3 regions of the Daquilactobacillus linshuiensis genome follow, and region 2 is predicted to be linked to each of the others. Evidence: predicted binding sites of a transcription regulator. Region 2 holds the regulator's gene; each other region holds the start of a gene.
What was found. Region 2 encodes NrdR, which represses ribonucleotide reductase genes. Its sites were predicted from a motif close to ACACNATATATNGTGT; they were not measured.

Region 1 (5,490 bases), 560 kb from region 2:
TTGGCTGCAGACTAGCACTTGTATTGTTAATGTAAGATATTGATCCTGTAGGAGCTACTGCAAGACGGTTTTGGTTATATAGACCATATTTTTGAACTTTTGATTTAAGTTCTTCCCAATCTTTTGGTTCAGGAATGAAAATTCCATCAAATAATTCTTTAACTCTTTTTAATTTAGGTGAGAAGCTTTTTGATATATAAGTATCAAAATAAGTCCCATCCGCATATTTTGATTTGTCGAAATTATAAAAAGATTCATTGCGTTCTTTTGCTATATTATTACTTTCAACAAGAGTCCAATAGTTTAATAATAAGAAATATGTTCCAATAAATTCAATTGATTCTTCTGAACCATATTTAATATGATTCTTAGCTAGATATGTATGAAGACCAATGGCACCAAGGCCAATTGAATGACTCAATTCATTACCATGTTTAATCGAAGGTACAGCTGCAATGTTTGAAGCGTCGGAAACATACGTTAAAGCGCGTGTCATAGCGGCAACAGATTTTCCAAAATTAGGACTTTGCATCATATTTAAAATATTAGTTGATCCAAGATTACAACTTACATCAGTTCCAAGTTGTTCATATTCCTGAGCATCATTAAGAAATGATGGAATTTGTACTTGTTGGATTTCAGAACATAAGTTACTCATGATGATTTTTCCATCAATAGGATTGGCACGGTTTACAGTGTCTATATTCAAAATATAAGGATAGCCCGATTCTTGTTGTAACTTACTAATTTCATTTTCTAATTCACGAGCATTAATTTTATACTTTTTAATTTCGTCATTAGCAACCATGTTGTCATATTCAGCAGTTATATCAACATATGAAAAAGGCTCTCCATATATTCTTTCAACATCATATGGGCTAAATAGATACATTTCTTTATCTTCTCTGATTAATTCGTAATACTTATCAGGAACAATAACACCTAAAGACAAAGTTTTAACACGAATTTTTTCATCAGCGTTTTCTTTTTTTGCAGATAAAAACGAAATGATATCTGGATGAAAGACGTTTAAATAAACAGCTCCAGCTCCTTGTCTTTGACCGAGTTGGTTACTGTAACTAAAACTGTCTTCTAAAAGCTTCATAACAGGCAATACGCCACTTGAAGCACCTTTGATACCTTTGATAGATGAACCGGCTTCGCGAAGATTTGATAATGTAATTCCCACGCCTCCGCCAATACGAGAGAGCTGTAAAGCACTATTTATGCCTCTGCCGATACTATTCATGTCATCGGTAATTTGGATTAAGAAACAAGAAACAAATTCACCTCTACGTTTTCTACCAGCATTTAAAAAAGTTGGAGTAGCAGGTTGATAACGCTGCGAAATCATTTCATCAGATATTATTCTTGCTTGGTTTTCGTCACCATTTGCATACATAAGAGCATTGAATAATATACGCATTTCGTAATCTTCTAGGTAATACTCTTTATCATCAGTTTTTAAAATATATTGGTTGTATAATTTATAAGCAGCCATAAATGATTTAAACTCAAAATTTTGCTCTTTTAAATGATTGTATAAATCTTCCATAAAAGACATATTGTATTGGTCTACAATTTCCTTTTCAATATAGTCATTTTCTAATAGGTAGTTTATATGTTCATCAAAAGAAGAGAATTTTTTAGTATTTGGTTTGACGTTTTCTTCAAAAAAAGCTTTAATAGCGTCTTTGTCCTTATTTAAAGGGATTTTACCGTTTACTGGACGATTAATTTCGTTATTTAACTCAAAATATGAAACATTTTTAACATCTAGATTATTTAGCCCCAATTGTATTCACTACTTTCTTAAATTCTTCTACATCTCGGTCAGTTCCGTTAAATTCATATTCATATAATACAGGAATTTTTAATCCCTTAGCAATATCTCTTCCGGTATGATTGAATAGTTCATTGAAATTTCTATTGCCACTACCAACCACACCTTTAATATATTTCCTGTTTGATTTGTATCCAAGAAAATCTATTACAGAGTCCATCATTTCATCGTCGTATGAAGGTACTACTAAAATAAAAGGCCGACCCATTTCGTAAAAAGGATCGGCATCGTTTATTTCGTATGCTTGTAATCCGGTTTTTTTAATAAACCGTCTAGTTTGTCCAGTCACTGAATAATAAGCAATGTTTGGCATACTTAATCAACGAGGTCCTTTAAAGCATCTGGTCTGAATCCAACAATTGGATCACTATCATTTGGCATTACGACGGGAACGCTTTGATAGCCTAGTCCTTTTAAGTAATCGATATATTCAGGTTCATTACTTACGTTAATTTCTCGAAAATTAATATCATGCTCTGTCAAATATCTCTTAGTCATTTTACATTGCATGCAGTTATTTTTGCTATATACAACAATATTATCCATATCTCTCACTTCCTAATATATTAAATTGAAATTTATATAATTAGTATACGGCTTCTACAATAAAACACAATATATTGTGTTTTATTTTTTTTATAATACATTATAGTGTGTCCTTTTAATTCAATAATAATAAGGGATTTGCTAAAAATATTAAATTTTGTAAATTGTTAGTTTCATTACTTGATTGAAAAAGATTAAATTATGAAGATTGTATTCAACTAAATTTAAAGGAATATGTTAAAATTTATTATAAGTTTTTAAGAGGAGATATTTATGAGTTTAAGTTGGAATTTAGTTGGAATAGCAGCTTGGATTATACTAATAATTTGGTTTGTATTTACTATTCACGATATAAGACGTAGACACTTAAAGATGATAGTTGTTGAGAAAAAGAAATTTTCTATATTAGGTACAACTATTGACTTTGTTGAGGTTTTGATTTTAATTGTTGGATTTGGTTTTATGAATTCAACAACTTTTTTAAATCATGCAAACATAAATGATAATAGTAAAGTTAGCATAACTTATAAATATGAACCATTGGTAATTCAAACAAATGGTGACATTGGATTTTATGTAAAAAAAGAAACTAATGAAAAAACATCTACAGATGAATACACATATTGGGAAAAAAGTGCAAAATATAAAGTTTCTAGTAAAAATGCATTTATCGTTAGTGAAACTAAAAATTTAAAAAATACAATTGATAACTATCCATGGAATAAGGAAGCTTTGATAAAAGCTGATAAAGAAAACCAAGGAGCTTTTGTAGCAAAAATTACAAGTAGATATAAAAATACTTTTATTAATGGATTGGGCATGCATGCAGGTAAAAAAGCTGATGAATTTAGAATTATTAAAGTTCCAGCTGAAAATTTTGTAATTGAAAAATAAAAAGCGACTCATTGAGTCGCTTTTTATTTACTAGGTTTTAGTTTTTCTATATTTACTACGATTTTATTATTTAATTCAGCAACATTTTGATCATCTGCTGGATCATTGCTGACAATTTCTAATAATGCAGAATGTTCATAGATTTTTTCAACTTTTCCTACAAATGGATGATCCATGTCTTCGTCAACTTTACCTTTAACAAAATCATCAACTTTTAAGTCTTCAATTTTCATAATTAACACTTCCTATATTTTGAGTAAAAACAGTAACAATATACTACTATATATTAAAGATATTTACAATTTATTGTGGTTTTGATACATAAAGGAGAAAAAAACTTTATAATAATAACAATTAATTTAAAGGAGATTAAATTAACATGGTATGTCCAAACTGTAGTCATCCAATAGAACCAGGACAAAAATTCTGTCCTAATTGTGGATTTCAATTAATTAATCAAGAAGCAAGAAAAAGAACACAACATAATATTGCTAATGAAAATGAGAATAATGTATTTCTAAATTACGCAAAAAATAATTTTGTTTTATTAACGTTATTAATATTAATTGATTGTCTATTATTCTGGTGGAAAATTCTTTTTGGTGGAATATTTCTTGCTTTGATAATTCTAATTTATTACTTGCGAGCTACCGCAATTAATGGAAATCAAGAAAAAATTGAGAAGAAATTACGTAATTTAAATAATAGTAGGAAGAACAAAAATTCTGCTACTGCTAATGAAGAAGTGACTGGTAGAAAAATAAAATTTTCCAAGCCTTCTAATTTAGTTATTTTACTTATTAGTACATTAGTCACTATCGCATCAAGTTTTGTGGGGAATTTTATTAGAATAGATGCACAAACCACAAATTATAATACAAGTACGCCTTTAAGTTTATATGATGCACTTAATTTAGGTGGGGTGGCAACCAAGTTATCAAATGCATTTGGAGTTCAAATTGATATACAGGGTGTGTTACTAATTGCCTTTTATATATTAGTGTTAATTCCTATCTTAGTAATTGTTTTAACATTTTTAGGAGGAAGATTTTTAAGAACATTGTTAAGTTTTATTTCTTTTATAGTCTATACTGGAGCATTGATCTTTATATACTACGAAACGTCGAAATTAAAATTAGTAGGATATAATTTAGGATTAACTCCAGGAGTAATGTTCTTTGTTATTATTATTTCAACATTTGTAATGACAATATATTCATCAAGAGTAAAAAAAGCTGATTAATCAGCTTTTTTATTTTCTTTTAAAAGTGATAATATAATTAAATATAAAATTTAAGGAAATAAAAAGTGGAAAACAAATATTTAATTGTAATAACTGGTGCAAGCGGTGCCGGTAAATCATCGCTTGCAAAGGTGTTAAAAGAAGAACTAAATATACAACCTGTAATAACACATACAACTAGACAACCTCGCGAATATGAAAAAGATGGAGTTGACTATTATTTTGAGACTGAAACTTCTTTTTTTAAAAATCATCTACTAGAAGATGTACAGTACGGAAGTTATCGTTATGGTTCTTCTGAGGAAGGATTAAAAAGAGCATGGGAAAAAAATGATGTTGTTTCAATTGTTGTAGAAACAAAAGGGGCAGCAACCTATCTAGATAAGTTCCCTCAAAATGTATTAGTAGTTTATATTGAAGTTGATTCTCTTGAAGAAATAAAAAAGAGATTACAAAAAAGAGGGGATAGTCCTCAAAAAATAGATCAACGAATAAAAAGCGAGGAATTTTTAAGAGATATGAAAATTCCAGAATATCTTAAAAACAGGATTTTTGAAGTGAAAAATAATGATTTTGACGTAATGAAATCCGAAGTGATTCAATATTTGAAGTCTAAAATATATAAATAAAAAGTATAGTAAAAAAAGTTTTTGTAACATTTCTGTAAAATTAAATTAATTTACTGTTAATTGTTTTAAATGAATATAATGGTATTCTATTTACCGTAGGTTAATTAATATAAATAAAAATTATAAAAACATAAATTATTTTAGGGAGAAATAAATTGAAAAAAAATATTTTAAAGAAAAGTATTATCGGTTTATCTGGGGTTGCACTTTTAAGTGTTGCTGCTAATGAAGTATCAGCTGCAACTGAAGGTGTAGTAAGTTATACAAAGGGTGCTACAACAGTTTGGTCAAGTACTGATAAAGGACAAAAAGTTAAATCATACTTAGGTCAAGGA
Region 2 (5,490 bases):
CATTTCATCATCGTCAAAATATTTTTCCGTATTTTTAGGATCACGATAACTTAAACGGAATGTATAGTCTTTAATGTCAAAGTCATTGTATACTTCCATCATTAATTGAAGTGTACGCTTAAATTCATCTTGCACTTGATCAAGTGCAATAAATGTATGTCCGTCATTTAGTGTCATTTCACGAACACGTTGCAAACCAGATAATGCTCCAGATTTTTCATAACGGTGCATCATTCCTAGTTCTGCTATACGGACAGGTAATTCACGATATGAACGAATATGATGTTTATATATTTGAATATGTGAAGGACAGTTCATTGGACGAAGTTCTAACATCTCTCCGTCCCCCATATCCATTGGTGGAAACATATCTTCACGATAATGTGCCCAGTGACCGGATGTTTTATATGCATTTAAGTTCATTAAAATTGGTGTATATACGTGTTGATATCCCCATGCCACTTCTTTATCTATAATATATCTTTCTAATACACGACGAACTGTTGCACCATTAGGCATCCAGTATGGAAGACCTGCTCCAACTTCAGGATCAACGAAGAATAAGTCTAAGTCTCTTCCTAAAGTTCTATGGTCACGTTCTTTTATTTCTTCTCTACGTTTTAAATCATCATTTAAATCTGATTCATTGAAGAATGCAGTTCCGTAAATTCTTTGAAGCATTGGATTACTTGATTTACCTTGCCAATATGCACCAGCAACGGATAGTAACTTAAAGAATTTAACGTCACTTGCTTTTGGCATTAAAGCATTAAACCCAAAATCTACATAATTTCCCATCTTGAATACTGGAATTTGAACAGAATCAATTGATTTTAATTGAAGCATTTTATATTTATCATCTTTGAATATTTCTTCAAGTTCCGTTTTATCCATCAATTGTCTTTCAATTGGTGAATTTTGTTTTATTATCTTATTCATTTCAACTGAAATATCTTCCAATTGATCAACTGAAATTTGTGTACCTTCTTTATCTGTATCATAGAAGAAGCCATCTTCATTTGAACTATGTTCCCCAAAACTAATTTCAGGAAATAGATTCTTTGTTGCATATCCAAAAAGGTAGGCTACAGTATTACGAAGAACTTCTAAAGCTTCCTCATTTTCACTTGTCAAAATTTCAATATTACCATTTTGATTAATTGATCTATTCACATCAATCAAAGTACCATTAAGTTTTCCTGCAATCGCATTCTTACCTAATGACGTACTTATCGAAGAAGCCACTTCTTTAACAGTTATTTCACTATTAAATTCTTTCTTTGAATTATCTGGAAAAACTAACTCTAAATCTGCCATAAAATATCCCTCCAATTTTTTGGACAACAAAAAGTCCCTTGGATCAATGATCCAAGGGACGTAATCTCTACGCGGTTCCACCCACATTAAAACAATAATTATTGTTTCATCTCTAAAATGATATCGGTATTAAAACCAGACTATTTAATTTTATAGAAAGTGGTAAAACCAATTAATAATGAGTTGCTTTCAGTTATGCAATCTCTCCCTGCGCTTTAATTGATATGCTGTCTTTCTGGCTATATCATAACCGGTTAATTTCAAAAAATCAATACTCAATTTGATTTTTTAGTCGTTGATTTTCTCCTGAGATTGTAATTTCACGACTTAGATATTTAATTCTTTGCATTATTCTTTGAGCTTTAATCGGTTCTTCGGCCGATTTTGTAATGGATAAGTGCTTTTGCAAATCTTCCATTGAAAAATTTGAACTAAAAAAGGTGGGAAGTTGTTCTTGCATTCTAAATTGTAAAACCACTCCTAAAACTTCATCTCTAATCCAAGCAGAAACAGAATCTGCACCAATGTCATCAATCATTAACACAGAAGTTTTTTTAAGCTTTTCCAACTTTGAAGTGACTAGATTATCCGTAATCGCAGATTTCATATCAACAGCAAAAGTAGGAAAATGTAGTAACGCCACATCAACATTTTGTTGAGCTAATTCATTAGCAATGGCCCCTAAAAGATATGTTTTTCCAACTCCAAAATCTCCTGATAAGTACAGTCCAGGTGCAAATGTATTTTTTTCAAAATAGGTTTCTAAAAATTTATTAGCAGCAGCAAATGCTTTTGCCCTGCCAATTTTATTTCTTTGAGGATAATTCATTAAACTAGCGGTTCTGATATCTGCGGGAAGATTGATTAATTCAAAATTTTTCTTGAATCTATCACTTTCTCTTTTTTGCTGCATTGTCGTGTCTGGAACATATACAACATCCACTGTATTATGATTAACCGTCAATTTTGGAGAATATCCTTTAGCAAAAGAGCTCTTTCCACTTTCAATTTTTCTTTTTTCCTGAACAAATTCATAAATTCTAGCAGCACTTCTTTGTAAATTTTGTTCAGTTATTTCATTTGCGTGTTCTGATAAAAAAACTTTTACCTCTTCATCATTAATTGAGTCACCAATTAAATCTCTGTACTGATTTTGCCAATTTCTTTGAATCATTTCTTTTTGTATATCTTCACCCATATTTTTCATAAACTATCTCCTATTTTGATTGTCCTTCATGCAACTTTTTCAATCGCCTATTTGCTTCGTTTATAAGGGTATCAGGATCAAAATTTTCTTCTTTTGATGGGTTAACTTTATTCCAATCAGTTCCTTGTTCCACCTTTAAAGTTTTATTACTTCGGCGCTTGTTATTACTACCACTCTCAAAATCATTTATTCTTTTCAAAGCATTTTCAGCTGTATTTACACCATTTTGTGACCAGTCATTCGCCACAGTTTCAACAAGTCCATCACTTAAGGTTGGTGATTTCTGTAACACATAATGAATAAGCATATTAACTACTTCATCAGGTAAAACATGTCTATTCTGTAATTTTCTTAAGACCCTAGTCTCGCTAGTTCCAACAAAACCATTTTTTTGATTTTTCTCATATGCTAAAAATTCGCTTGGAATTAACTCATTTGCTTTATTTATTAGGGGATTACTTGATTGATTTTTATTAGTCTTTTCAGTAATTACTTTTTCAGTAATATTAATCCTGTTCTCGTATTTTTTTTGTGCAAATCTATTCAATTTTTTTATATCAATCGAATGATCCGATAAATTTATTGATTTTGCAATAAGCATTGACAATTCAAGTTCATCTAATCCATAAAAAACGTGTAATTCGTATAATTCTTCTTCATTTTTTTCTAATTCTTTACTTGTAATACCATATTGAGAAGTTAGTTGTCCTAAAAAACTCCAATCTATTAAGTTATTATTCGACTTAATTGAAGGAGTGTTGTTTTTTTGAACTATTATCTCCTTTTGTGTTTCTTGAATTATATCTGGTGTTTCCAATATATCTTGATTTGACAATTTAAAAACGTCCAAAAACGATTTTGTTATATCACGACTATCACTTAATATATTATTTTGAACTTTATATTTTTTTGAAAGTTCTTCAAACGCGGCTTGTCCAATTTTTTCTAGTAGTAAAACACTCAATAAATTCTCATTAAAAAAATCCCTTGGTGATAATGGATTATGTAATTCATAAATATAATATTCACCTAATTGATCTTCATTTTCATACGTTTTTAATAAGCCTAAAGCCTCTAATTTAATTCTTACTTGATAAAAAACTCTTGCATCACAGTCAAGTAATGAAAGTAATTGAGAATGACTAGGTCGCTGAGAAACTATATACTTTTTGTGTGATTCATTCCATAACAACAAATAAAGGCCAATCGCAACTGGCCCAACTAATGGTTGATATAAATCTATTAAATTTTTTGTTTCAACATCGCTAAGTTCAGAATATTTTAAAATTAAAAAACCTGACATAGGATTAATTGAATTTTCAACCATTATTTTCCTCACTATTACTCTTTGAATTAATATTACCATTTGCCATTAAATCTTTTACTTCTTGCATAAAAACATTCATATCTTTAAATTCACGATATACACTTGCAAATCTAATATAAGTAACATCATCTATTTTGGCTAATTTTTTCATGACATGTTCACCAATTTCTTGAGAACGAATTTCACTTTCGCCAAGAGCGCGTAGTTCATTTTCAACTTGATTTACAACTTGTCTCATTTGATCAATTGATATTGGTCTTTTTTCAGCCGCTCTTACTAATCCACGTAAAAGTTTATCTCCACTGAATTCTTCTCGATTACCATCTTTTTTAATTACTAATAATGGAGATTCTTCAACCTTTTCAAATGTTGTAAACCTAAAACCACAGTTTTCGCATTCTCTACGTCTTCTTATTGCACGTCCTTCATCACTTGGACGACTGTCTACAACTCTAGATGAATTTTTATGACAATGTGGACACATCATAATTTTTTATCCTCTATTTATTAGTATTAATTATTCAATATTATACCTTATCGAATATATAGTTATCAAAATCTTAAGTTAAAATAATAAAACTTCTCTTTTATTTCTTTAGTTCATGCAATAACTTATTTACTTGGTCATTTATGTTTTCTATCTCTGAATTCGAGTTATTAATAATATAGTCAGATTTATCTTTTTTTTCATCTAGAGACATTTGAGAATTTATTTTTTTTTCAGCAAATTCTTTTTCAATATTATCTCTTTTCATTAATCTTTGAATCTGAGTTTGATTGTCTACATATACTAAAATTGTACCATCAAAATATTTTTCATAATTTTGTTCAAAAAGTAGCGGAATCTCCATAAAATAGATTCTTTCACTATTTTCTTTATGATATCTATCAATTAATTTTACGATTTTCTTTTTTATAGTTGGTCCCATTATTGAATTTAATAAATTCAACTTACTTTTATCATTAAAAACAATTTCACCTAATTTAAAACGATCAATTTTATTTTTATCAATTACTTCTTCACCAAATATCTCAGATATCTTTTTTATTATTTCAGGGCTATCACCAACTTGATGTGCTATCTCATCAGCATCAAATACCTTAAAATCCTTATTTCTTATGATTTCACTAATATAGGATTTTCCTGAAGCTATTCCACCAGTTATTCCAAAAATTTTTGACATTATTTCACCAATTTTTGACAGTTAGGGCAAAAATGAGTTCCTCTGCCGCCAACTTTTATTTTTTCTATTTTTACGCCACATCGCTCGCAAGGCTCCCCTTGTCTTCCATATACATTAAGCTGTAACTGAAATTGTCCTGATTTCCCTCGGGAATCAACATAGCTTCTTATAGTTGTTCCCCCAGCTTCAATAGCCGTTTTTATTTCTTTATTCGATGAATTTATTATTTTTTTAATTTCTGAGTTTGTTAGCATAACTGCGCTTGTCTCCGGATGGATTTTACTCATCCAAAGAACTTCATCAACATATATATTGCCTAAGCCAGAAATCACGGTTTGATCCAGTAATACTGTTTTGATATTTTTTTTGTGTTTTGTAATTCTAGGATAAATATTATCGAAAACAAAATCATCACTAAGTGGTTCAGGGCCAAGTTTTTGGAGTGATTTATCTTT
Region 3 (5,490 bases), 470 kb from region 2:
CAAACATTTCTTACCTCCTCTCTACAATTAATATATTACTACATCACAATGTAGTAGCCAAAAGAACATCTATTTTATTTGCAGACAATTAAAAATATTGCAAATACAAACGTACGTTCGTATAATTTAATCGAAATGAGGTATTAATATGAATAGTAATTATGATCCTGATTTAGTAACTGCCTTTTTTAATGAATATCAAGATAGAGGAACTATGAAGTGGCAGGGCTTTTATCTGTCTGATCATACCGCTGCTGTTAAAAATGAAGAAAAACAAATTAGTAATGATATTAAACGAATTCACACAATAGAAATGAGTGAGTCTGAAATACAAGAGTTCATTAATGAAGCTATCAAAAAACAACAAAAAGTGCGAGTCGAATTAAGAGAACTAACTAATGACTTAATTGTTCAAGAACCTATAATTGGGAAAATAGAAGGATACTATTTGAATAAGTTATTAGTAAGCAACAGATACATAGATATAGAAGATATTTACTCAATTAAAAAAGAATCTACTATTATATAGATTCTTTTTTTAATTCATCTTCTCTTAATTTAATTAATGATTTTAATTCTTCAAGGTCTTCAAGTGTAGATTGGTTTTTAATAAACGAACGTGTACGACTCCTATTGGATAAATATTTAGCGCGTTCTTTGTTTTTTTCTTGCCACTTTTTATTTGCTTTTGTTTGTGAATTTTCTTTTTCAGCCATTAGTTATTTAACCACCCAATAGATTATTCCGACAATAATTAATATTGAAATCCAAAAGGGTATTGTTATAGATAGTTTTATTTTACGAGTATCATTTTCTTTTTTATTAGAAAAATTAATCATTTTCATTTTGTTTACTCCTTTGTATAATCATGTTATATTTTAGGTACAAGCAAACAAGCTCTTACGAGCTGTTGCTTATCTTTATTGAGAACTTGAAGATTTTTAAGAAATTTACTTCGAAGGTGATTTCAATTTTCAAGTTCTTTTTTAGTTTCTTCATTTCTTTACCTCCTCTCTATAGTTATATAATACTATGCACAGTATATAAAGTCAACACTTTTTTATTTTTTTGTTTTAACAACAAATATTGCACACTTTTTGCACACAAAATGCTTATTAACGTTGATATAATAGGCATACCCAAGCCGATCACCGGTATTTAATTTAATGAAAATGAATATGATTAACTCAACGTGTGTGTTGAGTTTTTTTATTTATTGATTTTGGTAAAAGATCTTCTTTCATTAGTTAATATTATCAAAATTATTTAAATAATTATTTAGAAATTGCTATCCATAATTATCACTATATGTGGTAGTATATTATTCGTTGGCATAATACATATGGTGCCATTGGTAAATTTCAGGAGGTTATTATGATGATCGTTTTAAGTGGCACTATTGGTGCAGGAAAGAGTAGTTTAGCAACAATTTTATCTGAACATTTAGGAACAGAGCCATTTTATGAACAGGTCGATAATAATCCTGTATTACCTTTATTTTATAAAGATCCAAAACAATATGCTTTTTTACTGCAAATATATTTTTTGAACAAACGCTTCGATGCAATAAAAAAAGCTTTAGGAAATGATAATAATGTATTAGATCGCTCTATTTATGAGGATTCATTATTTTTTCATATGAATGCTGATATGGGGCGTGCTACTCAAGAAGAAGTAGCTGTATATGACGAGTTACTTGATAATATGATGCAAGAACTTCCTTATGCTGCCGATAAAAAAGCCCCAGACTTATTAATCCAAATTGATGTTTCTTTTGACAAAATGTTGGAAAGAATTCAAAAACGTGGTCGTGAATACGAACAAATTGAAAATGATCCTAGTTTAGTTGATTACTACAAGAATCTTCTTTCTCGCTATGATGATTGGTTTGAAAATTATGATTATAGTCCTAAGATGAGAATTGATGGAGACAAGTTTGATTTTGTGGAAAATGAAATTGATAGAAAAAAGGTTCTGGAGTTAATTGATCAAGAAATTAAAAAAAGAGATATGTTAAATTAATTAATTATTTTATGTAAGAGGATACTTGGTATTCTCTTATTTTTTGTCAATTTTTTACTTTTTTAATAAAACAATTTGATATAATAGATGTTAGTATTCAAAAAAGTTAGGAGTACTTAAATTAGTATGAATATTGGTATTTTTACAGATACATATTTTCCACAAGTTAGTGGTGTAGCTACTTCAATCCTTACTTTAAAAAATGACTTAGAGCGAAAAGGTCATTCTGTATATATTTTTACAACAACTGATCCACATGTTAGTAAGGATATGATTGAGCCTAATGTTTTTCGATTGCCAAGTGTTCCATTTATTTCTTTTACGGATAGAAGGATTGCAATAAGTGGTTTGTTCCATGCTGTCGAAATTGCTAAAGAGTTAGAGCTCGATATTGTACATACACAAACTGAATTTTCTGTTGGTATGATTGGTAAATATGTTGCCAATCGTTTAAAAATTCCTTGTGTTCATACCTATCACACTATGTATGAAGATTATTTGCATTATGTGTTAAATGGGCATTTATTACGACCATACCATGTTAAGCAAATGACAAAAATGTTTTTAAGCCATACTTCTGGTGTAGTCGCCCCAAGTAAGCAAGTTGAAGAGGTATTAACTAGATATAAAATTAAAACTCCAATTTCTATCATTTCAACTGGTGTAGATATTTCTGAATTTACTAAGCCTGTTGACACTAAAAAAATAAAACAGAATTTGGGTATAGATAACGACTCTCCTGTACTTCTCTCACTAAGCAGAATTGCAATGGAAAAGAAAATAGAAGTAACGATTGGTGCAATGCCAGAGCTTATTAAAAAATATCCTAATATCAAACTAGTAATTGTTGGTGATGGTCCTGATATGGAGCAAATTCAGAAAATTACTCGTGATTTAGGAGTTTGGGATAATGTTATTTTTACAGGAGAAGTAAAACACAGTGATGTTTCCCCTTATTATCACATGGCTGACTTATTTATATCTGCTAGTGATACTGAAACTCAAGGTTTAACATGTATTGAAGCAATTTCTGCTGGTGCAAAAGTTGTTGTGAGAAGTGCGCCATATACTGAAGAATTATTAAAAGATCCTGCTGTTGGGGTTACTTTTGACACTAAAAAACAATTGATTTCAAGCATATCTAGATATTTAGATCATCCTAAATCTTTTGATGACAAAAAGTCTCAAAAAAAGATAATGCATGATATTTCTTCTGATACATTTGGTGATAAGATTATGAACTTTTATCAGGAATCTTATAAGTACTTCTTGAAAAAAGAACTTTCTAAAAGTGATTTAAATGATGAGGAATATAGTAATGATTAAAATAAATATGTTTTCTTCTGCTGACAAGGTTTCTGGTCAAGGAGTTGGAAGTGCGTATAAGGAATTAATAAATTTATTAAGTAAATATTTTTCAAATGAGTTTGAAGTTACAATTAATAAAAATATTAAAGCTGATGTGACGCACTATCACACAATTGATCCTAAATTTTATTTTTCGACTTTTTTTAAGAAAAAAAGAGGTAGAAAGGTTGGCTATGTGCATTTTCTTCCTGAAACGCTTGAGGGGAGCATTAAGCTACCTAAGTTTGCTCGTATTATATTTTATAGATATGTAATTAGCTTTTATAAAAGAATGGATCAAATTGTGGTTGTAAATCCAATTTTTATACCTAAGCTAGAGAAATATGGAATTCTAAAGGAAAAAATAAAGTATATTCCAAATTTTGTTTCTACCAAAACATTTTATGAAAAATCAGATACTGAAAAATTACAAATTCGTGAGAAATATAATATAAATAAAAATGAATTTGTTGTTTTTGGTGACGGCCAAGTGCAAGAACGAAAAGGAATTGACGATTTTTATAAGCTAGCACAAAATAATTCTAATATAAAATTTATTTGGGCCGGAGGTTTTTCATTCGGTAAGATTACTGACGGATACGAACGATATAAGAAAATGGTAGAAAATCCTCCTGAAAATTTAATATTTACTGGAATCGTTAGTCGCGAAGAGTTAGTTGATTACTATAATATATGTGACTTGTTTTTATTACCTTCATATGATGAATTATTTCCAATGTCTGTATTAGAAGCTCTAAGTTGTGGTGCTCCTGTTTTACTTCGTGATTTAGATTTATATAAGGCTATTCTTGATGGATATTATGAATATGGTAAAGATTATGATAACTTAAATGAAAAAATACATACTTTACAAAATAATCCTGATAGAATAAAGGAACTTAAATTAAAATCAAAAGAAGCTTCAATGAAATATTCAGAAGACAATTTAAGTAAGATTTGGCATGAATTTTATATTGAACAAGCCAAGTTAGGTGATTAAATGAATCGAAAAAATATATGGGCATTTTTTTTGATGCTAGTAATGGGTATTGGAATATTTGCTTGGGAATTAAGAAACACAAACATTAATAGTTTGTTGAAAAGTATTACAGAATTAAATTTTGGATGGTTATTAGTCGCGTTTTTATCTATGATATTATCATTTGTATTTGAGGCTTTGGTATTAAAAGTGCTGCTTAATGGTAGATTAGATAGAAAACTGAGCACTTGGGAGTACTTTAGAATTCCATTAATTCAGGCATTGTTTAATGCAATTACTCCTTTTTCATCTGGAGGACAGCCAGCTCAGTTAGTAGCTTTAATGCAATCAAAAATTGAGCCAGGGAAAGCAAGTTCTGTCTTGTTGATGAAGTTTATTGTTTTTCAAACGATGGTAATGATTAATTTCATAGTAGCCCTTATTGTAGGTTTTAAGCATATTGCTCAAAGTTTCTCGGGCCTATCTATTCTTATAATTGGTGGTTTTGCTATTCATATTTTTACTATTTCAGTTTTATTGATGATAATGTATTACTACAAATTCACCAAAAAAGTCGCCATCATTATAATGAAACCTGTTAAACTGATTGCTAAAAAAGATGGCGTTAAATGGGAAAAGAAGTTATTAGAAAAAATCAACACTTTCTATCAAGAAAGTTTGATTTTAAAAAAAGAACCCTATAAAGTTTTTAAAGCCGCCGTGCTAACTTTTATACAATTATTATTTTATTACTTAGTAGTGTATTTTGTTTTACTATCATTGAATGTTTCTCATATTAATATTATTAAAGTATTAGTATTACAGATAATGATTGTGATGATTGTTTCCATTTTTCCTATACCTGGTGGTTCTGGTGGAGCTGAATATAGTTTTAAATCGTTGTTTGCAGGCTTTTTACCAACCCAAGGTTCATTGGTCTTAGGAATGTTTTTATGGAGATTTATAACTTATTTTTTCGGGATGTTCCTTGGTATTTTGGGAACCGCTAAAAAAATTGATGCCAATGATTCTATGGAGTGAATTAATAATGAAGAATTTTTTTAAAAAGATAAGATCTTTTTTTAATACAAAATTAGGATTTTTTGTTCTTGCAATTGTGTTGTTTTGGATTAAAACAGTAT

Region 1: nrdH (glutaredoxin-like protein NrdH) is a predicted target of NrdR. The motif match lies at 2,454-2,469, and genes of this name have one in related genera.
Region 3: ACUV9F_RS04965 (deoxynucleoside kinase) is a predicted target of NrdR. The motif match lies at 1,302-1,317, and genes of this name have one in related genera.

The regions. Positions count from the first base shown of each region.
Region 1 covers NZ_CM128255.1:1,315,435-1,320,924, reverse strand. Annotated here, with positions in the region: gene nrdE (class 1b ribonucleoside-diphosphate reductase subunit alpha) at 1-1,795, opposite strand, end outside; gene nrdI (class Ib ribonucleoside-diphosphate reductase assembly flavoprotein NrdI) at 1,782-2,156, opposite strand; gene nrdH (glutaredoxin-like protein NrdH) at 2,159-2,389, opposite strand; gene ACUV9F_RS07120 (LVIS_2131 family protein) at 2,663-3,283, shown strand; gene ACUV9F_RS07115 (DUF2187 domain-containing protein) at 3,307-3,516, opposite strand; gene ACUV9F_RS07110 (zinc-ribbon domain-containing protein) at 3,663-4,526, shown strand; gene ACUV9F_RS07105 (guanylate kinase) at 4,592-5,155, shown strand; gene ACUV9F_RS07100 (CHAP domain-containing protein) at 5,311-5,490, shown strand, end outside.
Region 2 covers NZ_CM128255.1:476,164-481,653, reverse strand. Annotated here, with positions in the region: gene thrS (threonine--tRNA ligase) at 1-1,317, opposite strand, end outside; gene dnaI (primosomal protein DnaI) at 1,586-2,524, opposite strand; gene ACUV9F_RS02540 (DnaD domain protein) at 2,535-3,851, opposite strand; gene nrdR (transcriptional regulator NrdR) at 3,844-4,338, opposite strand; gene coaE (dephospho-CoA kinase) at 4,439-5,035, opposite strand; gene mutM (DNA-formamidopyrimidine glycosylase) at 5,035-5,490, opposite strand, start outside.
Region 3 covers NZ_CM128255.1:948,482-953,971, reverse strand. Annotated here, with positions in the region: gene ACUV9F_RS04985 (hypothetical protein) at 1-7, opposite strand, end outside; gene ACUV9F_RS04980 (hypothetical protein) at 149-529, shown strand; gene ACUV9F_RS04975 (hypothetical protein) at 522-716, opposite strand; gene ACUV9F_RS04970 (hypothetical protein) at 720-845, opposite strand; gene ACUV9F_RS04965 (deoxynucleoside kinase) at 1,378-2,022, shown strand; gene ACUV9F_RS04960 (glycosyltransferase family 4 protein) at 2,149-3,348, shown strand; gene ACUV9F_RS04955 (glycosyltransferase family 4 protein) at 3,341-4,369, shown strand; gene ACUV9F_RS04950 (lysylphosphatidylglycerol synthase transmembrane domain-containing protein) at 4,370-5,389, shown strand; gene ACUV9F_RS04945 (LTA synthase family protein) at 5,397-5,490, shown strand, end outside.